Regions from separate parts of the Methylophaga sp. UBA3603 genome, predicted to be linked through region 2. Evidence: riboswitches for the same ligand, from Rfam matches in the RefSeq annotation. Region 2 holds a riboswitch; each other region holds the start of a gene.
What was found. Region 2 has a riboswitch for cyclic di-GMP ahead of B4F66_RS09675 (VPLPA-CTERM sorting domain-containing protein). Riboswitches for the same ligand answer to the same signal wherever they lie in the genome.

Region 1: another riboswitch for cyclic di-GMP. It lies ahead of B4F66_RS06450 (VPLPA-CTERM sorting domain-containing protein); the one in region 2 lies ahead of B4F66_RS09675 (VPLPA-CTERM sorting domain-containing protein).
Region 3: another riboswitch for cyclic di-GMP. It lies ahead of B4F66_RS13225 (hypothetical protein); the one in region 2 lies ahead of B4F66_RS09675 (VPLPA-CTERM sorting domain-containing protein).

The regions. Positions count from the first base shown of each region.
Region 1 covers NZ_DFMC01000008.1:206,016-214,254, forward strand. The annotation lists gene B4F66_RS06425 (helix-turn-helix domain-containing protein) at 1-308, shown strand, start outside; gene B4F66_RS06430 (5-carboxymethyl-2-hydroxymuconate Delta-isomerase) at 329-667, opposite strand; gene B4F66_RS06435 (hypothetical protein) at 674-1,006, opposite strand; gene B4F66_RS06440 (glycine cleavage system transcriptional repressor) at 1,415-1,981, shown strand; gene B4F66_RS06445 (PFL family protein) at 1,992-3,365, shown strand; gene B4F66_RS06450 (VPLPA-CTERM sorting domain-containing protein) at 3,439-4,044, opposite strand; cyclic di-GMP riboswitch class I at 4,060-4,137, opposite strand; gene B4F66_RS06455 (hypothetical protein) at 4,260-4,739, shown strand; gene B4F66_RS06460 (bifunctional diguanylate cyclase/phosphodiesterase) at 5,144-8,239, shown strand, end outside.
Region 2 covers NZ_DFMC01000009.1:497,104-505,342, reverse strand. The annotation lists gene ppsA (phosphoenolpyruvate synthase) at 1-339, shown strand, start outside; gene B4F66_RS09680 (DNA alkylation repair protein) at 425-1,567, opposite strand; gene B4F66_RS09675 (VPLPA-CTERM sorting domain-containing protein) at 1,648-2,238, opposite strand; cyclic di-GMP riboswitch class I at 2,256-2,335, opposite strand; gene rlmD (23S rRNA (uracil(1939)-C(5))-methyltransferase RlmD) at 2,492-3,820, opposite strand; gene B4F66_RS09665 (YdbL family probable chaperone protein) at 3,902-4,501, opposite strand; gene B4F66_RS09660 (translocation/assembly module TamB domain-containing protein) at 4,513-6,570, opposite strand; gene cysM (cysteine synthase CysM) at 6,570-7,457, opposite strand; gene acpS (holo-ACP synthase) at 7,459-7,839, opposite strand; gene pdxJ (pyridoxine 5'-phosphate synthase) at 7,836-8,239, opposite strand, start outside.
Region 3 covers NZ_DFMC01000010.1:489,434-497,672, reverse strand. The annotation lists partial or broken gene B4F66_RS13240 (PAS domain-containing protein) at 1-1,243, shown strand, start outside; gene B4F66_RS13235 (winged helix-turn-helix transcriptional regulator) at 1,566-1,838, opposite strand; gene B4F66_RS13230 (zinc-dependent alcohol dehydrogenase family protein) at 1,977-2,987, shown strand; cyclic di-GMP riboswitch class I at 3,281-3,367, shown strand; gene B4F66_RS13225 (hypothetical protein) at 3,384-4,034, shown strand; tRNA gene B4F66_RS13220 (tRNA-Arg) at 4,167-4,243, shown strand; gene B4F66_RS13215 (DUF502 domain-containing protein) at 4,479-5,102, opposite strand; gene dsrE2 (sulfur carrier protein DsrE2) at 5,137-5,601, opposite strand; gene B4F66_RS13205 (sulfurtransferase TusA family protein) at 5,606-5,839, opposite strand; gene B4F66_RS13200 (beta-barrel assembly-enhancing protease) at 5,936-7,384, shown strand; gene B4F66_RS13195 (thiosulfate oxidation carrier protein SoxY) at 7,381-7,869, shown strand; gene soxZ (thiosulfate oxidation carrier complex protein SoxZ) at 7,869-8,186, shown strand; gene B4F66_RS13185 (histidine kinase) at 8,183-8,239, shown strand, end outside.

The DNA of each region.
Region 1 (8,239 bases), on a different contig from region 2:
CGCTCAGTATTACGGATCTGTGTGATTTGGCACATGTCAGTCGTCGTACCCTGCAATATTGTTTTGAAGATGTATTGGGAATAAGCCCGCTTAAATGTATGCGGATTTCAAGGCTCAATGCTGTAAGACGGATTTTGCTAAACGGGTTAGAGGACGAGCAGACCATCTCGATGATTGCCCAGCAATGGGGCTTTTTTCATGCCGGTCAGTTTACCCATGATTACACCAGTCTATTTGGTGAGAATCCTTCCGTTACAGCAATGCGCCATCAACAAGTATTAGCGGAAAAACAGGGTATTCAAACCTGAAAGGGGTGTGCATTTAATGGTTAAGGGGTGATAGCTTTCGCATAACTTTCAGTTTCAATATCCACCGTTTCCAGCGTTATAGAAGTACTTTTTAACGCAAGTTTTTCCAACTGTTGTAATACCAGCTTGGTTAACTGTTGCTTCTGTTGTGTGGTGCGGCCGTGATGCAGACGGATAGTGACATGGATAAAATCGTTACAGTCCTCCGCCAGTCGAAAATACTCATAAGCCAGTGCTCGGGTTTTAATATGGGATGACTCAAATAAAGCCGATTCCAATACGCCATGATGAACGGCCTCCACCAATAGGTCTGGTGGGATATCCAGTGAGCTGGAAAATTCAATAATGCAATGTGGCATAGTGACCTATCTCAAAAGCAGATAAAGACATATCAGCACTGATATCGCTGACAAACCTAATGAAAAAAATAAGAGATTTCGATAGGTTTTAACCTGCCTTTTGGCTTCTTCAGCAGCCGTTTCAAAGCCACTGATCGCCTGCTGCATATTTTCAGCCAGCACATGAATGGATTGAGCGTTCTGTGTTGCTGCTTTTTGCAATTCTTCTATCTGTTTAACCACAACCGGATCTGCTTTGACCGCTTCGGGTTTGGCAGTAAATGCCGGTATCGCATAGGCTGCAACTTGGGCTACATAAGGCGCAACAGCTTTGATAATCGGTAGAAATTGAATGGCCATAAAAAACTCTTATTTAGGAGTAAACAATAAACTTTAATTTTGATACAAACTTCGCAAATGTTTCAGAAAGCACTAAGAGTTGCGACACCCTCAAAGCGTTAGAATCGGCTGGAAAAGCCGTGCTAATAAAGCTGAAAATTCAGCTGACGCAAGCGCAGACTAGGCTTATTAAACGATAAAACAGCAAAAACTTCATGATAGGTAAATTGCACATCAACAAGCCCTAATTTGATAAGCTATCCGACTATTCTTTATCTGTACAAAAATTCATCATTAATGAACTAAAATGGCGCGTCAATGTGACATTGTGGATTTGCTTTGGTCTATTGACCACAGGAGCAGGCGGTTCCCTCAAAAAATTATGCCCAAACCCGCTTTTAACTATTCGATCTCATACAAGGAGACATCGTGAACAAGGCACTCATTTCGGTTCTTGGCAATGACCAGCCAGGCATTATGGCAGCAGTTGCCACGGTTATTACCGAGCACGGCGGTAATATTGAAAATCTGAGCCAAACACTGCTTCAATCGGTATTCGGCGCATTATTAATGGTTTCAATGCCGGAAGACGCTCAGTGTGAAGAATTACACAAGGCTCTCCAGCAGGTAGGCCAGAAAATGCGTTTGTCGATTCACGTTGATCCCTGGGATGAGCAACCAACACCCTGGCAGGAAAATCCGCCTGAAGTGCAACCCTATATTCTGACCGTAATCGGCCCGGATCGACGGGGTCTGGTGGCTGAAGTATCTACCCAACTCGCCCGTCATGGGGTGAATATCACCAATATTCAGGCGATTTTCAAAGGCGGTAAGAATCCGATGGATAATCTGATGGTGTTTGAAGTTGATGTACCGCGTTCAACCATCATGCAGGATTTGCGTGATGCACTCCATGAAGTCGGCCAGAGACTGGATATCGAAATTGATACGCAACATCGCAAGATCTTCGAATCCGTGAGCAACATCAGTAATTAAGGAACCTCTCATGCTCAACGAAAAAGACATTATTTCAACTTTGATGATGGTGCGGGAACAAAACCTGGATCTTCGCACCGTCACTGTTGGCATCAACCTGACCGATTGCGTCAGTCATGATCTGGAAACATTCAAACGTAAAATTTACGACAAAATCACCCGTTATGCTGGCCAATTGGTGGCTTCCTGTAACCGCATTGAAAGACGCTACGGTATTGAAGTTGCCAATAAACGGATTTCTATCAGCCCAATCGGTGTTGTCGGTGCACCTTTCAGTTCAGAACAATTAGTTGAGGTCGCCGTAACGCTTGATAAAGCGGCGCATGAATTGGGTGTGGATTTTATTGGTGGTTTTACTGCTTTGGTAGAGAAGGGCATGAGTAAGGGCGATCAGGCTTTGATCGAAGCCATTCCACAGGCGCTGACGGAAACGCAACGAATCTGTTCATCCGTCAATGTGGCCAGTACGCGTGCCGGTATCAACATGGACGCGATTCTCAAGATGGGGCAAATCATCAAACAGGCTGCAGAACTCACTGCAGACGATGATGGCCTTGCTGCTGCAAAATTAGTGGTCTTTGCCAATATTCCTCAGGATGTACCGTTTATGGCCGGTGCTTATTTAGGTATCGGTGAAGCAGATGCGGTTGTCAGTGTTGGTGTCAGTGGTCCCGGTGTAGTAAAAGCGGCTTTGGAAAAAGCCTTGGCTGAAGATGAAAATATGGATCTGAGCCGTGCGGCGGATGTCATTAAACAAACAGCAGCCAGACTGACACGTGCTGGTGAGTTGGTGGGCCGTGAAGTGGCACAATTACTCAATCTGCCATTTGGTATTGTCGACTTGTCGTTGGCACCGACACCGAATCGTAATGACAGTGTCGGAGAGATTTTTGAAGCGATCGGTTTGCCAGCTTTTGGATCACCTGGCAGTACCGCATTTTTATCCATGCTCAATGATGCAGTGAAAAAAGGTGGTGCGTTTGCCAGCTCACATGTGGGTGGTTTAAGTGGTGCGTTTATTCCGGTTTGTGAAGATTTGACCATTGCTGAGTCGGCTGCAAACGGCACCTTGAATCTGGAAAAACTCGAAGCCATGACGGCAGTCTGTTCAGTTGGCCTGGATATGGTGGCTTTACCTGGAGATACTTCAGCTGAAATGCTATCCGCGATTATTGCTGATGAAATGGCAATTGGTGTGATTAACAAAAAAACCACAGCAGCAAGATTGATTCCAGCGCCTGGCAAAAAAGCAGGTGATATTGTCCGGTTTGGTGGTTTGTTGGGTGAAGGCCCAGTGATGGCTGTCAATATGGGGAATCAGGAAAACCGCTTTGTGCGACTAGGCGGACGTATTCCTGCTCCGATTCAAAGCTTGGTCAATTGATCATCTTATGCTAACAATTAAAAAGCCGTGACAGAAACTGTCACGGCTTTTTTAGATAAAATAAGCGTCAGAATTACTGGCTTTTCGCTCTTCTACGCATTGCTAAAAAGCCCATCAAACCTGAACCAAATAACCAAACTGCTGCTGGTATTGGAACGGCTGAAACCCGGATGTTATCCAGCATCGCTCCAACATTATCCCCCCCGAAGTTTCTAAAAGATAATTTATCCCCATCAACCAAATCAACCAGGAAACTATAGGTATGCCAATTTTCATCCCAATCCAAGAGAAGATGATTAACAAGTGCACCTGCTCCAAACAACACCGAAACTTGGTCAGCAGGACCATTACGTTGATTACCAGATAAATCAAAACTCACTTTGTATTTTCCTGCAGAAAAACCATTTTTAGAAGACAAAATTCCTGCGTCACCAGTTGAGCCGTCCAGATCTACGCAAAAGCTACCAACTGAACAAACGATTCCCCATTGATTACCGTTTTTGATCAAATCAACCGTACCGTTTGATACATCCCAATTAACGAAGCTGTTATAGTTTAAGACAGAACTCGCCTGACCTTCACCTTCAAAGCTATCATATAGGCTATCAATGGTTGCAGCAAAGGAAACTGGAGCAAAACATAATGCAGATATTGCTAAAATTTTTGTTAAGTTTTTCATAGATATATCCTCAATTTTTGTAGTTCAGCAATCTCAACTTTGAGACCGGAAACTTTCCGTCCTTAATTCGCATTAAGTTTGGCAAAAATTAAAAATAAATGTGTCTTATAAAGTTCGACACAGATTCAAAATAATCCTTATTTAGACGTTTTTTAATTGTACTTTGGTACAAATACACTTAATAAATCACTTACGGTTAGTCCGGTAACTTATTAATGCAAAAACTCGTTGTACAAATTATTATCTTTCAGTGGGATAAATCTCAGCTTTCTGATGCGCACAAAAAAGCAAGGGCAGGATTACCTGATCGCTATCCGCTAAAATCCTCCTCTTCTGTTTTGTCTAATAAGCAAATATTGCTTGATAAGCATGGGGATGATATTTCCGGAAATCGCATTCGCTATCAACTGACAGATGATTATTTTTTAATTGATCGTTTTCGTGTTGGTTTAAAAGTCAAGACAGTGGAGTTCAAACCACGATTACAGGCCGATGAACCACCGATATTACTTACTTCGCTCGAAGAAGGGTGGGTACAGTGTCAGTACCAGTGGCGCTACCGGATGGATGAAGGCGGTTATATTTACTGGCTTTATGAAAATGTGATCGTAAATGTCTGCTTCGCAGAAAAAAACGATCCAGGTGTTTTTGTAAACTCACCTCCCGCCCAACGTTTTACAACTCTACTGACCTGACTCATCAAACGCTCACAAAAACCATAAGACCACTTGCTTTTAGTTCATGCTTGAGGATGAGATGGAGAGCACAGGTTTTTGGAGAATAAATCTCTATAATCGCATTAAATTTCTACGGGACAAATTATTTTCTTTCCTTGGAGTCAATATATTACGACCAAGGTAAAAGTCCCTGGTTTTAGTGAGAATTATCCCTTGTAATGAAAAGGTAATATGCCTAAGATGCCCCGGCATTTTAAGATCGTTAAAATCAATTAACAGTTCTGTTTAAATATTTTTAATTGCCTGTTATGAATCAGTAAGTCCTTGAAATTATTTCAACTTAATCGCTAAGTAAAAACAGACGGGGTATTGACCATCTATCTAATGACCACCTCAGCCAAAACAAAGCCAAAAAGCCTCTCGTGAACAGCTATGTAGCCGATACCTCACCGGTTGCCATAGTGAAGTTTTGTCTGCAGTCTGAGCGGCAGATAGCAATTCTCGACAGTACAGCTTCCATCGTTGATATTTTTGGTTTTACCGCAGCACAAATTATTGAAGATTCCTCGTCTGCATGGATGAGCATTGATTCAGATGATCGTGGCATTATTCTGCAGAAAATGGCTGAGTCAGCTCAAACGATGCAACCTCTGAATCTGGGTTGGCATGTGTTACACCCTCAGAAAGGTAAGGTTTTAGTGGATTGCAAAGCCATGCCTGAAGCGGATTCAGAAAACGGAATGGTATGGCATGGCTATTTTCAAAATATCACCGACCTGAAACGTACAGAGCAGGAAAATCAGTCTCATTTGTGGTTTCTTGAATGTCTGGATCAGGTCAACCGGGCTATTCAGGGCACCAATGATCTTGAGCAGATGATGAGTGATGTTCTGGCAGCGATATTGTCGTGTTTTGCATGTGACAGAGCATGGCTTTTATATCCTTGTGATCCAGCAAGTGCCACTTGGCATATCCCCATGGAGCAGACCACTCCTGACTACCCTGGTGGTCTGTCTGCTGGAACAGATTTCCCGATGACCGAAGAGGCAGCCCGAGGTCTGGAAGCCTATCTGGCCAACAGTGAACCAGTAACGCTGATTACCACTATAGAAAGTCCTGATGCACCCGAATTTCTGAGAGAGCATCATATTCGCTCAATCATCGGTACGGCCATCTATCCAAAAACCGGTAAACCCTGGGTGTTTGGTTTGCATCAATGTTCGTATGAGCGAGAGTGGACTAACGACGAAAAACGTTTATTCAGTGAAATCGGTCATCGTTTATCTGATGGCTTGACCAGCTTGCTGATATATCGTGAACAACGTGAGAGTGATGAACGCTTTCGGCAGGCGTTTGAATTTGCTGCGATTGGAATGGGGGTGTTGTCCTTGAGTGGGCAGTGGTTAAGAGCCAATCATTCCATTTATGAAATGTTCGGCTATTCCGAAACTGAACTACTGCAAATGACCTATCAGGAAATGACCCATCCCGAGGATTTGCATAAAGGACAAGCGGAGCTTGATCGGCTGATTGCTGATCAAATTCCCTATATGCAGATTGAAAAGCGCTATCGTCATCAAAATGGGGACTATTTCTGGGCAAGACTCACAACCAGCATTGTCAGAGGAAGAAACAACCAGCCGCTGTATTTAGTTTCGCAGATAGAAGATATCGAAGAGCGTAAAAAATCAGATCAAAGTATCGCCCTGTTAAATTTTGCTATCAATCAGGTAAAAGAATGCATTTATCTGCTGGATGGAAAAGGGCGCATCAGATATGTCAACGATGAAACCTGTCACACCATGGGATACAGCCGTGACGAATTAATGGCTATGTCCGTTCCTGAAGTTGACCCAGATACCTCTCAGGAGGTTTGGAACGAACATTGGCAAGAACTTAAACAAGAACGTTCCGTTCGTTTGGAAACTCGCCATAAAACAAAAAACGGCAGGATCATTCCAGTCGAGGTGAATGCCAACTATTTTGAGTATGGCGGAATTGGCTACAATCTGGCACTAACGCATGACATCACTGAAAGAAAAGCGGTTGAAATTGCTTTGCGGGAGCAGGAAGAACGTTTCCGGCAACTTGCCGATAATATTGAAGAAGTTGTATGGCTGACCGATCTTGCTATGGGGCATCTGCTTTATATCAGTCCAGCCTATCAAAGCATCTGGGGACGCAGCTGTGAAAGTCTTTATGATAAGCCGTCGTCCTGGTTGGAAACGATTCATCCTGAAGATATAAATAATGTCAGTCAGGCTGTTGTTCAAGGCAAGATAACTGGCGAATACGATATTGAATTTCGCATTATCCGCCCGGATAGCACCATTCGTCATATTCACCAAAGAGCCTTTCCGATATTGAATGAAGCGGGCGATGTGTATCGAATTGCCGGCACTGCCCAGGATATAACGGAACGGAAAGAGCAGGAAGCACATATTGAATATCTTGCCTATCACGATTCATTAACCGCTTTACCAAACCGTTTATTGACGATGGATCGTCTCGGGCATGCGATTACCCATGCTACACGTCATGCCGATGTATTGGCCGTTTTGTTTCTGGATTTGGATCGCTTCAAAACCATCAATGATTCACTTGGTCATCAGGCAGGTGACTTGCTGTTACAGCAGGTTGGTTCACGCCTGCTTGGGGTATTACGTGAAGAAGATACCATCGGCCGGGTGGGAGGTGATGAATTTCTGATTTTGCTCCCCAGTATTAATACACCTGACGATGCGGCACATGTCGCCCAAAAGCTACTCGACATTTTATCTCCACCCTTTATGGTAGTAGGTCATCAATTACATGTTAATGCCAGCATTGGGATCAGTTTGTGCCCCCGAGATGCAGTCAATGCTGAAACATTAGTGAAATATGCTGATACAGCGTTATATCTGGCCAAAGAGCAAGGCCGAGGCGTTTTCCGTTTCTTCAGTCCCGAACTGGATGATCGTGTTCATGCACGACTGCAATTGGAAAATGATTTACGAAATGCGATGCATACAAACCAGCTGTATTTGCATTATCAGCCGTTAATGGATTTAGCGACCGGAGAATGCATAGGTACAGAAGCGTTACTAAGATGGTCTCATCCTAAAATTGGCTTCATCTCTCCAGCCACTTTTATTCCGGTTGCGGAAGAAACAGGTTTGATCTTACCGATTGGTGATTGGGTTTTACGGACCGCCTGCCTGCAGGCAAAAAAATGGTTCGAGGCCGGTAAAACGAATTTTCGGATGGCAGTTAATCTGTCACGCAGACAATTGGACTATGTCGGGCTGGCTACAGATATAAGACGAATTCTTGATGAGACAGGTTGTCCTGCACATCTATTGGAACTGGAAGTCACCGAATCCAGTGCCATGCAGAACCCTGAACAGGCTATTGTTATCTTAAACTCGCTTCATGAAATGGGCATTTGTCTGGCAATTGATGATTACGGAACTGGCTACTCAAGTCTAGCGTATTTAAAACGTTTCCCATTTGATCGACTTAAAATTGATCGATCATTT
Region 2 (8,239 bases):
TGTGAATTACCATCCAATGCAGTACTGGCAGATCAATTTCTGGAATTCTTTGATGGCTTTTCAATCGGGTCTAACGATATGACTCAGCTGACATTGGGGCTCGACCGGGATTCTGCACAAATTGCCGCAGCATTTGATGAACGTGATCCAGCGGTATTGGCGATGCTGGAGATGGCGATTAATGCCTGTCACAAAGCAGATAAATACGTCGGTATCTGTGGACAAGGACCTTCGGATCATCCTGATTTAGCAGCATGGCTGCTTGAACGTGGAATCAGCAGTATTTCACTAAATCCGGATACGGTGGTCAGTACTTGGCAGGCATTAGCTAAACAGTAAAATCGATTAAATTTACACCAAACAAAATGAGCCCTCCGGGGCTCATTTTATTTCTGTTGATAATTTATTTGGTAGTATCTTTAATTCAATCAAGTACTAGATTCACCGTCGCCTGGTTATGAACCACGCCGTTGATAAGTATTTCAATAGTGTGTTGGCCACCATAGTATTGCCGGGTAGTCAGTTTTAAAAATCCGTGTGACTTCTTTAGATAGATACTTTCCTTGGCCGGTAAAGCGATGTTTTTCCATTTATAAACTTTCGCGGTGGTCTTGCCGTTGTTTTTGACATGCCAGACACGATAATCCACCACCAATTGTTGAGCCTGACTGGTTTTAGAATGGATAGACAACAACATTTCCAATTTTTGACCCAATGTCACATCTTGCTCAGTTAAATCAAAGTCTATCTCAACGGCTGGGTGGTCACTATAACCCAGTAATGGGAATACAGCTGGCTCACCTGCCTTAATCAGACTGCGAAGCCCGTGACGGATAATCCAGCGACGTTGAGGTGTGGAATTTTTCAACCAATCACGACAGATATCGATTACTCGCTGTGGATGGTCTTTACTAATGTCATTTAAATTATTGGCAACAGATTTTTGGACATATTTACTTTTGTCATCTCTGAGCTGACTCAGTATTTCAAATACCGGCTGCGGGTCTTGTTTTAATGCCTTTAAATGCCCTCCCCAAGGTAATCTTGGCCGCATCCCTTCTGATGCCAGTCGCCGGACATGCTCATTCTCATCATCACACCATCGCAATAATTCTTTGAAGGTCAGCTCAAAATGTTGTTCTATGTAGGGTCTGATAGCAAATTCTGCAGTAAACAATGGTGTGAGATGCTTTAACACATCCAGTGCGATTGTCGGCTGCTGCAGCCCTTGCTTTCCAGCATAGTCAATTAATGGCCATGCCATAAAACTATGCCAACCTTTACTGGGCTCCTGATTGGGCCAGTGCGCGGCAACCTGCTTCAACCATTTGGCATTCACAGAGAAATCCTCAACCAGTAATACTGCCAAAACGTTACTAAGATGGTTGACGCGGGTTTTAAGTGGCATGGATTCCAACTGTGACATTGCCATAACCCTGAACTTATCGTCAGGAAAATCCGGTTGATAGCCTTTGATTAATCCTGCTAACACATCGATAGAATTGGCATTTATATGATCTTTTAATAAAGCTGGGGGCGATTCAGCTAACGGATCAGACTTTGCCATTTCAACTCACTCTTTTTTTCAGACATAAAAAAACCGTGGCTCGAAAGCCACGGTTTTTATTTTACGGTATTACGAGAGAGTTAAGCTTGTTGGTTTGCTTTTGTTCTTCTGCGAACAGCCATAAAGCCCATTAAACCTGAACCGAACAACCATACCGCTGCTGGTAAAGGAACCTCACTAATAGGCGGACAGTAGACGCCAGAAACTTCCAGTTTTGACCAAAAAACGTCTTCTGAATTATCGGTGAAAAGCGCTTTCAGTGATAAACCATCAATAATTTCATCAAAAAGACTAGAGCTTAATGAAAAAACATCGTAACCGCCATCTAGCCAGCCAATATGCTCAAGTCCAGTGCCATACCAATTATCTGTATAAGCGAAAATTTTATCCCACCCGAAAATAAAAAAGTTATCAGCATTAGATTTTACAGTTAAAGTTGCTGATTCAATTGTCAAATCAGCTACATCGATACTATCGAAACCCCAGTAAGCGTATTTTCCACTGTTATTAATATCGCCAGTCGTCAAGGTAGTTGAGAAAGGCTGGCTATTATCACAGAGATCACCATTATCACAGTAATGTGGTTTAGGATGATAAAAAGTGGCTGATGCAGTTGTAGAAAAACCTAACATCAAAAGTGTCGCGGCAAAGATTGGTGTTAATAATTTCATTTACATTTCCTTCCTGAAAATGCAACCCGGCTATCTTATTAAGGAAGACCCGTGGCTTTCCGTCTCTTGGCTCACACCAAGGTTGGCACTCAAATATTTAGTATTGCTCCGGTTCATTCCTGGAGCAATGTTGCCTATATTAAAGGAAAAATTTCCTAAAACTATTGTACCTTGGTACTAAATAGGGAACTTTTTTAACTTCAATTTCCGAGTACTTTGTGAACCATTTAAAACTACTAGAAATATTTTCCCATCATTTTTGAAATAATGCGATCGATTCAACATGACTGGTATGAGGAAACATATCCATGATGCCGGTTTGTACAAGCGTATATCCATATTGATTCACAAGTTCACCGGCATCACGGGCCAGAGTAGCGGGGTTACAGGAAACGTAAACAATGGTTTTGGCGCCCAGATCAGCAATCTGACCCAGCACTTCAAACGCGCCGCTTCTGGGAGGATCCAGTAATACTTTTGTGAAACCTTCCTGTGCCCAAGGATAATCTTTCAATTGTGTTATCGTTAAATCAGCCATTTCAAATACAGCGTTGTCCAGACCATTCATCCCGGCATTTCTCTGTGCATGTGCCACTAGAGATTTATCCCCTTCTACCCCAATCACACTTCGGACACGTTTTGCCAAAGGCAGGGTAAAGTTACCCAAACCACAAAACAGATCCAGTACCCGATCGGTTTCCTGCAAATCAAGCATCTCAATCGCCTTGGCAATCATTTTATGGTTGATAGCGGCGTTGACCTGAGTAAAGTCGCCCGGGGCAAATTCCAGTCTGAGACCTTCTTCAGGTGCATAATGCAATTGTGGTGCTTCAGGCCATAATGGACTGACGGTATCCGGCCCGCCTGGTTGTTGATAGATCCACAAATCCTTTTGCTGACCATAGTTAATCAATTTTTGCTTATCTGTTTCACACAATGGATCCATGTTCCGGAAAACCAGAGCTGTATTGGCATCATCCATCGCCACTTCTATTTGTGCGATTCGGTTATAGGCTTCAAGGCTGGCAATCATTTCCCCCAGCTCTTCCAGGCGTAATCCAACGCGTGGATCCAATACTTCACATTGCGTTAACTCAGCCAGATAAGGTGACCCTTTTTCTCTAAAGCCGACCAGCACTTTTTCTTTTTTGGTCACATAACGGACACCTAAACGAGCTTTACGTCGATAGCCCCACAGAGGGCCAGTTAACGGTGCTAACCAATTCTCTGGTGTCAGTTGTCCAAAGTGCGAAAGCTGTTCCTTTAAGGTGTCTTGTTTCAGGCTTAACTGAGCTTCTGGTGACATATGCATCAAACTGCACCCACCACACACACCAAAATGTTGGCATTTTGCTTCAACGCGATCCTTGGAGGCAGACTCAATCGAGATTACTTTGGCCTCATCATATTTTTTATGCAGCCGGGTATATTTAAACGACACATTTTCACCCGCCAACGCACCGTCGACAAAGACGGTTTTACCCTCAATTCGGGCAATGCCACGACCATCATGAGAAAGACTCTCTATAGTTGCCTGAACAGCTTCTGTAGGGAGCCGTTTTCTGTGATTACGTCGTGCCATTTGTTAAACCTTTAAACGAAAATTACATAAAAAAAGTCCGGTCATGCTTTTGCATAACCGGACTTAAACTTGATTGAAAAATTATTTTTGCTTCCAGCTGCCGCCTTGCTGATACCACCAACCTTTGGCTGCATTGCTTATCCAGCGTCTGGCAAAGGTTTCCTGGATATCAGATTCCCATTCAGGATGCCCGTTAGCACGGGCTATTTCAGCGTATAAGGCGTTACGATCCTGATTCTCTTCAGCGATCAGAGTATTTACTGTATTACGATCTTTTAATGGCACTGCAGAGGCATCACGCAAGGTAATCAGACCATTACTGGTTAATCCCACCGCACCGGTTTGATAAAACGGATGAAGTTTCTCATGGCGCTGTTTCATTTTTGCCTGCAAAGCATTAATTGCCGGCGAATTAATATTCAAATTAGCTTCTGCCTGCGCCGGTGAGACCAACCAGTTCAATACCTGCATTGCAAGCGGCATATTCTGTTTTAAAGCACTAGTACTGTCTTCCGATTCAGTCGGTTGTGGCTGCGTCGGGTTTTCGCGTCCCCATACATCTTCAATAATTCGATCTGCAGCTTTTTCAGCAGCCGCTGCCGGAAAATAGATATTGATTGTCACACAGGAAATCAGCATTAACCCTGCGGTAGTGCCCGTTAACCATTTTAATAAACCCATTCGATTTTCCTTTATTGAATAACTGGCCCGTCGCTTTGACTGACCGCTTTTAATCTGGCGATTAATTCTGGCCAATCCACCTCACGGTTATAGCCAATCACATTAATCCATGGTGGCAGGCCGCCACCTTTAACAATATAGTACCCTTGCTCAGCAGGTTCTATACCACCCATCTGACAGACAGAATTCATCAAACGACAACTTAGACCAATTTTGCTATAGGAAAAATCTTCAAACAGGCCCATAAACCCACGCGATAAAATGGCAGCCGGACCACCACCAATCTGCGAAAGATTATTGACGGCACGCTGACTTATTCGCCGCCGACCTGGATCCTCTTCTGGTGTCTCAAATAATGCATCAAATTGCACCGGTTGCCAGTTTGATAAGCGTAAATTATGGATACGACCATCTAATTTGCCGCTTATATTACCAAAATCGAAAGTATTGGTGAGCGTCTGTAGATCCAGACGGTTAATATCGATATTGGCATACAACTGAGGCAGGCTTCCGAATGGCTGTTGTAAACGGAGATCTCTAATCACCGTCGTGCCATCAAATAATTTCAGTAACAATGCTCCATCGACAGTGATCTCTTCATCAGCATAACTGACTTTGGGGATCATGCCGGACAATTTACCTTGAAGCGTTGGCCAGCCCAGTAAAGGACTTAATTGATCCATTGAAATCGGGCTTAATAATCCCTCAAACTGCCAGCTTCTTCCCTGCTCTTCATCAAGACTTAATTGAAAGTCATTCAGTGATAATGCTCCATCCAGAATAGGTAATGACAAATTGGAAAATTGAATCTGATTCTGACTCGCTTCTGCCTGTAAGGTTGAGCCACCCAATGGCAAGGATAAAATAGAAGCCGAGTTCCAGCGTAAATCAATCGGTATCACTGACTCCTGGTTAGTCCATCCCAGTTCCCCTTCAAGGTTATCAATAGCAAACCGTCCAGCATCATCGACTATCGTGACCGACTGTAAATTCATTTGAAACAGATATTGCTCTGGCTGCCATTGCAAACTGGCTGTTAACTCCCCGGTGGTTTGCAAATGACTCAGGGACGAACCTGGAATAAATGGTTGTAACCAGTCTTTATATAATTGTGCTAAATCAGTGCTACGGAGGTCCATTTGCAGATGTGTTAATTGCGTTGCCTTACCATTTAACTCTGCATTGGCTGAAATGGAAGTGCTTTGTGAAAATTCAACATCATTTATCTGCCATGTTTTGTTGGCATTATTGAATTGTCCTTCACTGCTTAACGTGACAGAGTGTTCAGCCAAATCCAAAAAGATCGGTTCAAAGTAGGTCTGGCCCTTATCGATAGTTAGCGTTTGCTGCCATGACGAGCGATCATTTTCGATTTGCAGTGCCAGTTGTATTTGGGCTGCCAGAGCTTCGCCAGCATAACTTCCGCTGGGATCAGCAAACATTACATCTCTTAGTTTTCCGGAAACTTTTGCCGAGGCTAAGTGTGTTTGATTACCGGTAAGTTCTGCATCAATATCCATTAGGGCATTGATATTCCATTGCGAAAGTAATTCCAGTTGCTTTTCATTAACGTATGGACCGATAAATTTAACCAAGCTGTTTAACGCAACATTTTCCCCGGCCACCTGAGCTTGCCATTGACCCTGTTGGTAATCCGCCTGAACGTCCATGCTGCCTTGATCCAGCTGGATACCTGTTAAAGTCAGTTGATAATTTTCTTCTTCTGCACGAGATTTAATATTGAATGCTATTTTTTGGTTGCCCCAAAGAGCATGGCTGAAGTCCAGTTGACCAGACTGACAATCTATTTGCCCGGATAACCAGCGTAAGGTTTCACAGCGCAGTCTGACATTTTTTAACAGACCTACTGGTGCTGTTAACTGTAATTGTTTGGCTGTGGCAGTAAGCGCTAATCCGGTGGATTGTAAATTGACTTCAACTTGCAAATCAGTGATGTCGACTTGCTCGCTTGACCAGGAGCCGATCTGAATAGCCGCCTGTTCTATTGCATGTAACTGGGAGGTCGCTACCAGTAATAAAACCAATAAGACTAGAGTCCTGGTTAGCATTAGTCTGCCGGAAACACACCTGTAGAAAGATAGCGATCACCACGATCACAAATAATGCAGACGATAACAGCATTGGAAACCGTTTCCGATAATCGTAACGCAGCAGCAACACTGCCACCTGATGAAACGCCACAGAAGATGCCTTCATCACGGGCCAGTTTGCGCATGGTGTCTTCAGCAACTTCCTGTTCTACATCCAACGTCATATCTACTCGTTCCGGCTCAAAGATTTCTGGCAGATAAGCAGCTGACCAGCGTCGGATACCCGGTATTTTTGAGCCTTCGACGGGTTGAACCCCGACTATCTGAACTGCTGGATTCTGTTGTTTCAAATATCTGGAAACCCCCATAATGGTGCCAGTTGTTCCCATGGCGCTGACAAAATGGGTTACTTCTCCATTGGTATCCCGCCAGATTTCAGGTCCGGTCGTTTCATAATGCGCTAATGGATTATCAAAATTACCAAACTGATTCAGAACTTTGCCTTCCCCCATCGCCTGCATCTGCAGCGCCAAATCACGTGCGGATTCCATTCCATCGGTTAAAATAATTTCGGCACCATAAGCCCGCATTGAAGCCCGCCGTTCCGAACTCATATTTTCCGGCATAATCAGAATCATCCGATATCCCAGAATAGCGGTGACCATTGCCAGCGCAATACCGGTATTGCCACTGGTCGCCTCTATCAGCGTATCGCCAGGCTTAATATCACCTCTCAGTTGAGCATGGCGAATCATGCTGGCAACCGGCCGATCTTTAACCGATCCGGCAGGGTTATTACCTTCCAGCTTAGCCAAAATCGTATTACTGGTATTGCCGGGCAATCGCTGTAAACGGACCAGAGGTGTATTGCCTATGCAGGATTCAATGGTGGGATATTGTGACATTCTAACCTTCCACCAGGACAACATAGGCGGTGGCATAATCACCATCGTCACTCAGACTGAGCATAGCTGTCTGGATATTTTTTTCTGACAATAACTGTTCGGCATAAGCATTAAAGACCAGTTCCGGTTTGCCCAGACTATTATTGCGAACGGCGATATGTTGCAGGCTTAACCCATCCCGAAAGCCTGTGCCCAAGGCTTTGGCCGTGGCTTCTTTTGCAGCAAACCGTTTAGCCAGAAATGCGGCAGGTTGCTGGTTTTTTTGAAACTGCTCGAATTCGCTCACATCCAGAATACGCTGTGCGGCTTTATCGCCGTACTTTTTTAACATTTCTGCGATACGGGGAATATGCACTAAATCCGTGCCAATACCACTGATCATGAATGTCGTGCACCTAACATCAGTTTTTTCATTTCCCGGACGGCTTCCTGAAAGCCGGTAAAGAATGATCGTGCCACAATGGCGTGGCCGATATTCAGCTCCACCAGCTCTTTAATCTCTGCGATGGGTCTTACATTGTGATAATGCAAACCATGACCAGCATTCACCTGCAAGCCCATAGCATGGGCTTTTTCAGCAGCTTGACGAATGATTTTCAGCTCATGCTGGGCTTCAGCCGCTGAACTAGCCTCGGCATAACGACCGGTATGTAACTCAATGACCGGCGCACCACAGGCCGCAGCAGCTTCAATTTGTTTCATTTCTGGATCAATAAATAATGAAACAGTAATGCCGGCTTCTGCTAATCGCGAACAGGCGTCATGCATTCTGGATTGTTGTC
Region 3 (8,239 bases), on a different contig from region 2:
TTTTGAACCTTTACCTGAGAAACTCTTAGGTGAACAAGCTTGGCAACAACTATTAGCTTTTAGTGAAAATATTTATGCTGTTTTTGATAATCACAATAATTTAGTCACATCCAATATAGATTCGGTTGATGCTGATGAGATGTATTCTGTTTTCGATAGTCCGCAATTGTTGAAGGCTTTGCAAAACGCCATCAAGATTACAGATCGAAAACTTCGCTTATCTGAGAATGATGATTTTTATTATCAAGTAACCCACTCCACTCTTGATTCTGATAGCGGCCCGTTATCAGCTTTCTTATTATCTAAACAAACGCAACTTGCAGACTACAAGCAGTTCGAAATGTTATCCAAAGTAGTAAGTAACACAAGTACAAGTGTATTGATCACTGATAAAAATGGGTTTGTCGAATATGTTAATCCCGGTTTTGAAAAGCTTTCAGGATTAACACTTGCAGAAGTAAAAGGTAAAAAGCCTGGAGTTTTATTACAGCGTGAACAAACTGATACAGACACAATTAAGCGGATTTCTCAAAAACTTAAAGCACGAGAGCCGTTTTATGAAGAGATTTTAAACTTTACCAAAGAGGGTGTGCCCTATTGGATAGTGTTGTCAGTGAACCCAATTTTCAATGAAAAGGGGGAACATACTGGGTTTGTTGGCGTGAGTTCTGATGTACGTGAAATTAAACGTCTGGTCTTAGAGCAAATCAACCAAAAAGATGCTATTAGCAGTCATTCGGCGGTGATGGAGTTTAATCAAAGTGGGCAGTTCATTTCAGCTAATCAGTTTACTTATGAACAATTAAACATTGTCGACGAAGTGCAAATGCAGTCTTTACTGGGAAATTTGAAAGATCATTTAGATGAGCCTCGCAAACAATTGATCGAAAAAGGTGAACCCACCGCGGTGATGATTAAACTGGCTCATCAAGGTGGTGAAGTAATTTTAGAGTGCATAATCTCAGCAATAACAGATTTAAACGGCAATATTTCTAAGTACATTGTGTTTGGTAGCAATGTCTCTTCTCGAAATAAGCTGGTGGCTGAAACTCATCTTTCTATGTCGAATGTGTTAAGTAAAATTCAAGCCACAGTAAAGACAATAAATGCAGTAGCCGATCAAACTAATCTGTTAGCGCTTAATGCAGCCATTGAGGCAGCAAGAGCTGGTGAAGCTGGACGAGGATTTGCGGTAGTGGCCGATGAAGTTCGCAACCTTTCGAAAAAATCGAATGAAGCAGCGGTTCAAATTGGTCAACTGATTAACGAAACTCAGTCGCATGTTGACGAGCTGGCTTCTTTTTTAAGTGAGTAATGTTTCTATACCGAAGAATAGTGTTAGCGTCAGCGCAAAGTTTATTCGTTCTCAGCTCAAATGCTTGTCCGACCCGTTAGGCAGGTGATCAAACACTCTAACGCTAGTGCAAATGACGTTTCAATTCAGATTAGGAAATCTCAAAAGCTATACCTAAATCCCTAATACTAATAGTTGAAACCCTGACGATTATAATTGCCGACAATGACCCTTTAGCTCAGATGAATTAGAGTGTACTCAAGCCGATTAGCTAAAGATCATTTTCAAGGGTCCAGTTTTTTAGTTCTTCAAGTATAGTCAGGGCATTCAATCCTCTAGCCGCAATTTTGTATTGGACCGCGACAGGTTTGCTTGAGATCACATCTCTGGTGATCAGTTTATTTTCTTCCATTGCCTTCAACCTCTCTGCCAGGACTTTTTTACTGGCCCCGGCAAGTTGTCTCGCAATTTCATTAAAACGCATGGGCTGATCTTTCAGGTGCCACAAAATGGAGCCTGTCCATTTATTACCGATAATTCTCATTCCCCTCTCAACTGGGCAAGGTTTATAACAAGTCTGGTCGTTTTCTCTCATAGTTATTTGTAGGTTACAAAAAGTTAACTGGTTGACTATTGTAACCTGAATGTTAGTTTGTATGTTTAGACAAACTAGAGAGCAGACATGAAAGGTAAATCAATTTTCGTCGAAGCGGGTGGTGGCTTTGATAAAGTTAGCGTAGAAGAAACAGAAACAATCTCGCCAGGTGACAGCGAAATTCTGGTCAGACTTCATGCTAACTCGCTTAATTATCACGATTATGCGGTCGTCAAGGGGCTCTGGCCTGCATCAGAGAAAAGAATACCTATGGCTGATGGTGCCGGTGAAGTAATAGAGGTGGGGCCAAACGTGACCGAATTTAAGGTCGGTGATAGCGTTGTGAGTACGTTTTTCCCTTCTTGGTTAAGCGGTGAACCAGTCGTTGATGGTTTCTCAACTGTTCCTGGCGATGGAGTAGATGGTTACGCAAGAGAATATGTCACGGCAAAGGCTGAAGCTTTCACCAAGTCACCCTCAGGTTGGTCTCATACAGAATCTGCGACGTTGACTACAGCAGCCTTGACAGCATGGCGGGCTTTGTTCGATTTTAATCAGCTCAAATCAGGTGATACCGTTCTTCTTCAAGGGACTGGTGGTGTATCCATTTTCGCTTTACAGTTTGCCAAAATGGCAGGCGCCAAAGTGATTGCCACTTCATCCAGTGATCAAAAACTCACTAGGTTGAAGGAGCTGGGAGCAGATCATGTGATCAATTATAAAAAAGAACCTAAATGGGGCTTTTTAGCCAGAGAACTTAATGATGGAAAAGGTGTTGACCACGTCGTTGAAATTGGTGGTGCTGAAACATTGGAGCAGTCTCTAAACGCTGTACGTATCGCTGGCCAAATTTCGTTAATCGGTATTCTTTCTGGACAGACTTGCGATATAAATATTGTGAAGACTTTTGTGAAACAGGTTAGGCTTCAGGGCGTCCTTGTTGGTAGTAGAGTCCATCAGCAGGAGATGATTAAAGCTATCGAGGTTAATCAGCTAAAACCAATTATTGATCGTACTTTTGCTTTAAAGGACATTGTCAAAGCATTTGAGTACCAAGAAACGAATCAGCATTTTGGTAAAATTTGTTTAGAGTTTTAAATGAAATAAAAAAGCCCCTGATGAGGGGCTTTTTTAATTTATTAGCCGCTCAATCCCCGACAGAATGCTTCAGAATTCGTCGGTCTAAAATAGCCCTGCTATAATTGTGGCCGATGTCCCTGTAGCTCAGATGGATAGAGCGTTGAACATTTATCTGTCCAAAATGAGAAGGATAGGGCTGGGATTACATTATTAGCTCTAATAATTAACATCAAAGATTTATTAATTAGTACTAAAGTACAATACTTTTTAATAAAATTTAGTGTAAGTTCGAAAGAGTGATCTAATCACGCTATTTATTATGCCAAACTTGGCGTGAGCCTTGGACGGAAAATTACAGCTGTGCTTTTAAGTAAAGGTATCAGGGCTGGGTTGCATACTTTAAGGAGTTCACCGATGAATAAGATGATAGCTACGATAATCTTCTCATTATTTTCTTTATCTGCTTTTGCCGCTACAGTCGACATTGATTTGAGTGGGGCTACCACTTCCACCCTTATTGATGCTGATGGGGCAAGTTTCTCACAAACTTTCACAGGTCAGACTGCATCTGGCTCAGCAATTTCAGGTTCCCCTACAGGGCCATTATCACTAACACCAAGTGGAACAATAAGAGTTGTCTCTTTTGATCCAGGTTGCACAGGTTGTGATTCTGGCAATTCACTTCTTACACCCTCAAGTTTTCAGGGCCCATTGTCGATTTTGTTTGATTTTAATGCCGACAGTTTTTCATGGGTGATGGGAAGCTCTGTTGCAGGATCCAATGTTGCTGCAGATTTATTTTCAAATAGTGGTAGTTTAATCAACACAGTACTAATCAGCATGCTGGAAGGGTACAACAAATACTCTATCTCCGGCTTGGGTGCTTTTGCAGGAATTACTTTTAGAGACAATAACGACCCAGCTGGAGTACGTTACATGGACATGTCTTACAATAGTGTTGTCGGAGTCTCTGAAGTTCCAATCCCTGCCGCCGCTTTCATGTTTGCGCCTGCATTGCTTGGACTCATGGGATTACGTCGAAGAGCAAAAAATAAAGTCGCTTAACTTTATTTCTTTCAGAAAGCCGTGATGATTAATTTCATCACGGCTTTTTTATTTGTATAACTTCCGTTCAACCGCCAATTGGTTTGTTTCGAAGTGAAGCCGATCAGCTTGACTGATATAATTGCGGCCGATGTCCCTGTAGCTCAGATGGATAGAGCGTCCCCCTCCTAAGGGGAAGGCCACAGGTTCGACTCCTGTCAGGGACACCAATAATAATCAATAGATTATTTTTGACTGGAAATGAATAATAGCGGGATAGTCATTCGCATACTCCCCATCAACTTTTAGAACCTTCATTTTTTCTGTAACAAATTTATCGATTTGTATTAGGTTTATCAGATTCAGAAAGTTGAGGTTGGGAAAGGAATAAATATCCCACTGGGTAATGGATACGGCGCAACTAAGAAAGTAATGACAATTCTTTACCAGTTGCCTTGTGAAAAATTATTTTTCAACAATGATTTTTGGTTGATGGCTTTCTGTTTCACTATCTGAAAGTCCTGCGGTCAGGATCCAGCGCATCGTGTCTTCATTCGACATTTCCAAAGACCGAACCTGATCTCGTGAAACGCAAATTGTATAGCCACCAACTTGATAGCTCATTGGCAGGTATATGGCGACCAGATTATTTTCCTGATCCTCCATGCCTAAAACATGGCTAACGTTATCCTTCACCAGAAAGCCAATCAGCTGAACCCCACCGATGGTGACAGCAACAGCATTGCTGAGACTTTCCTGCTGTTTCTCGCGAGAGAAAAAACGCGTGAAATCTCGTAATGCACCATGAATCGATTTCACCAGCGGAATGCGATCCAGGATGGATTCACCCATATCAAACAGTCGTTTGACCAGCCAGGCATTAACGGCAATTCCAATCACAAAAATTAACCCTATAGCCGCTAATAACCCAAGCCCTGGCCAATAAAAATCATAGGGTAAAATGGCAATCATTATCGGACGTAATGCACGCTCTGCTGTAACAGCCAACCAATAAATAAGATAAAGCGTCAGGGTGACGGGTAACGCTGTCGCCAAACCTTTTAAAAAAGTCTTCCAGACAAATTGCATAAAGCTGTTCCTATTCCAAACCGAATACGGTTATTCAGATGTATAAAGTTATATCGGCTTCGCTGGCAAATTCCAGAAAGGTGGCAGCGCCTCCATGACTGATTCCATCGATAAAATCTGAATTTTTAAAATCAAACAAATCGACAGTCATTTGGCAGGCAATTAATTCAACATCTGACTCCAGACAAATCTCACGTAATTCAGCAACACTGGCAACACCTTTCTTTTTCAATTTGCGTTGCATCATCCAGGTAGCAAAGGCTTCAAGCCCTGGAATAATTTGCACGATACTGGGGACCGGAACAGGCATGGGCATAGCAGGGTTGCCTAAAGGAGAGACTTTAAGAGACATATCTTTCTTAAGCAATTGCAAACCGTAAAAGGTAAAAAATATTTTGGCTTCAAACCCTAGCGCCGCTGCTGTGGAGGCCAGTAGAAATGGTGGATATGCACCATCTAAAGTACCTTTACTTGCAATTATGGCGAGTTTTTTGGCCATGCAGTCATACCCCTTTTTCGATGATGAAATACAATTTTCCGTCGACTTCTTCACTACTGAGTAGCGGATTACCAGTCATTTTGCAGAAGGCCGGAATATCTTTTAGCGCGCCAGTATCGGTACATATGAGTCGCAGTCGCTGAGAGGCTGACATTTCATTGAGCATCTTACGCGCTTTAAGCACTGGAAGTGGACAGTTTAAACCTGATGTATCAATTTCTGTATCAAAATCTGACATACTGATTTCCTTTAAAATATCCGTTCACATGATAAACGCAAGCGGCGTTTTTGTCTTTGTGGAACCGGTCTTAATGAGCCAAGGTCTATAGGCGTTATGAAATATCTTATCGCTACAGTTATATTTTTGATGAGCAATCAAGGCATTGCCCAGGCAAACCTGGATATTGCGTTGCCAGAAATGGGGGACAGTGCGGGTGCTCTGGTTTCGCCTGTGGAAGAGTATCAGGTCGGCCAGTCTTTTTACTGGAGCCTGCAGCAATCAGTGACCCTGGTTGATGACCCGGAAGTGAATAGTTATATCAACTCACTTGGACATCGTCTGGTGACCAATAGTGATGATCCCGGTCGTTCTTTCACTTTTTTTGTGGTACCTGACAATTCTGTTAACGCTTTTGCCGCGCCAGGCGGTTTTATTGGCATTCATACCGGACTGATGCTGACGAGCGAAGCAGAAAGTGAGCTGGCATCGGTCATGGCGCATGAGATAGCGCACGTTACCCAACGGCATATTCTGCGTAATTTCGAACGTTCTAAACGCATGAGTATTCCGATGACCGCTGCGATGATTGCTGCGGCTTTATTGGGGGTGGCTGACCCGAGTGCAGGTTCGGCTGCTATCATGGCGGTACAGGCTGGGAATGTGCAAATGCAACTGGATTACAGTCGGGCACATGAAGCTGAAGCCGATAATTTGGGCATGCAAACTCTGGTAAATGCAGGCTTTGACCCAAATGCGATGCCACGTTTTTTTGAGCGGTTGCAGATTGCAGGTCGCTTCTACGGTGGCGACCAGATTCCGGAATTTCTCAGAACTCACCCAATCACCGTGTCCCGTATTGCAGATGCCCGTGGACGTGCTGCCAATCTTGAACCACGGCCCCAGATAAGAGATACCAAAAAGTTTTATCTGATGCGTGAAAAAGTGCGTGTCATGACATCTGCAAATCTGCGTGAATTGATCAAAACCTATGAAGATAAGCTGAAAGAAAATACAACAGAAGATCAGTCTGTCACTCGATATGGTTATGCCCTGGCATTATTGAAAAATAGCAACTATACCCAGGCTCGTGATGAAATTAATGACTTAATCGATTTGGATGATAATCAGTTAAGCTATCATCTGGTGCTGGCGGATATCGAAATTGCGTTGGGAAGAATGGATGCAGCACTGGCAATTTATAATGATTTTCAGCGGGTTTATCCGGATGATTGGGCGCTTTCTATCAAGCAAGTTCAAGCCTTGTTGAGAGCCAATGAACCACGTAAAGCGATTACTATTTTGCAACGTCAATTAGATGTCGGTGAATCTTCTGCGGATTTATACAGATTATTGGCCAAAGCTTATGGTGATATGGGACAGAAAAGTAAATCTCATGTCTGGCTGGCTGAGCATTATCATAGTTCTGGTCAGTTGATGCAGGCTGCAGATCAGCTCAGAATTGCAGCAGACTATGCCCGAGGTGATGAATTTGAACTCGCTAAAATCAGCTCACGTTTGAGACAGGTTGAAACGGATATCGCAATGATGGAAGAAATTCGATGAATGATAATTTAGATAAATATCGTCGAAAATTACTAAAGCAATCCATCTCTGCTTCAACGCTGGCTTTGGTAGCGGCTAGTGGTTTAATGGCTCCAAGAATTCTATTAGCACATTGGCCTCAGGATGCTTTCAATGCAGAAACATTGGAAGATGCGATATTAACGTTTCTGGGAGAGGCTGAAGAGGTTAATGAAGAAGCCATTCAATTCACAATTGGTTCTCCTCCTACCTATGCTGTGAATGGGGCCAGTGTTCCGGTTGAAATCAGCAGTAGTCTGGAAAATATTCAGCGAGTGGCATTATTGGTGGAGAAAAACCCTTTCCCTCTGGCAATGGCCCTTGAACCCACTTCTGTAGTCAGCTTTCCCTTTAAAACAATGCTTAAAGTCGCCGAAGATTCGGAGATAATTGCCATGGTCAGGGCGGATGGTAAGCTTTACCGAACCAGTCGTTATGTGGAAATTGATATTGGTGGGTGTGCCTGATGACAACAAATTCCAGAGATAGAATACGGGCCAAATTGCTGGAGGGTAATACGCTAATCAGAATTTTACTGTCCCATCCAATGCATACAGGGCGGGGTAAAAACGAGCAGGAAGAGCTGATTCCGGCTGAATTCATTCAGGACATTCGCTGCTGGCGTAACCAGGAAGAAGTGTTAACGGTGAAATGTGGTACGGCAACTTCACGTAATCCTTACTTTGCCTTTCAACTCAAAGGAGGGGAAATCGGAGATACGATCAGTCTTCGCTGGGTGGATAATCTTGGTGGCAAGGGAACAACGGAAACCAAAGTGGTATGAGCCTGAAACTTCGCGCCAATTTATTTTTTGCCATCTTGCTACTGTTATCCATG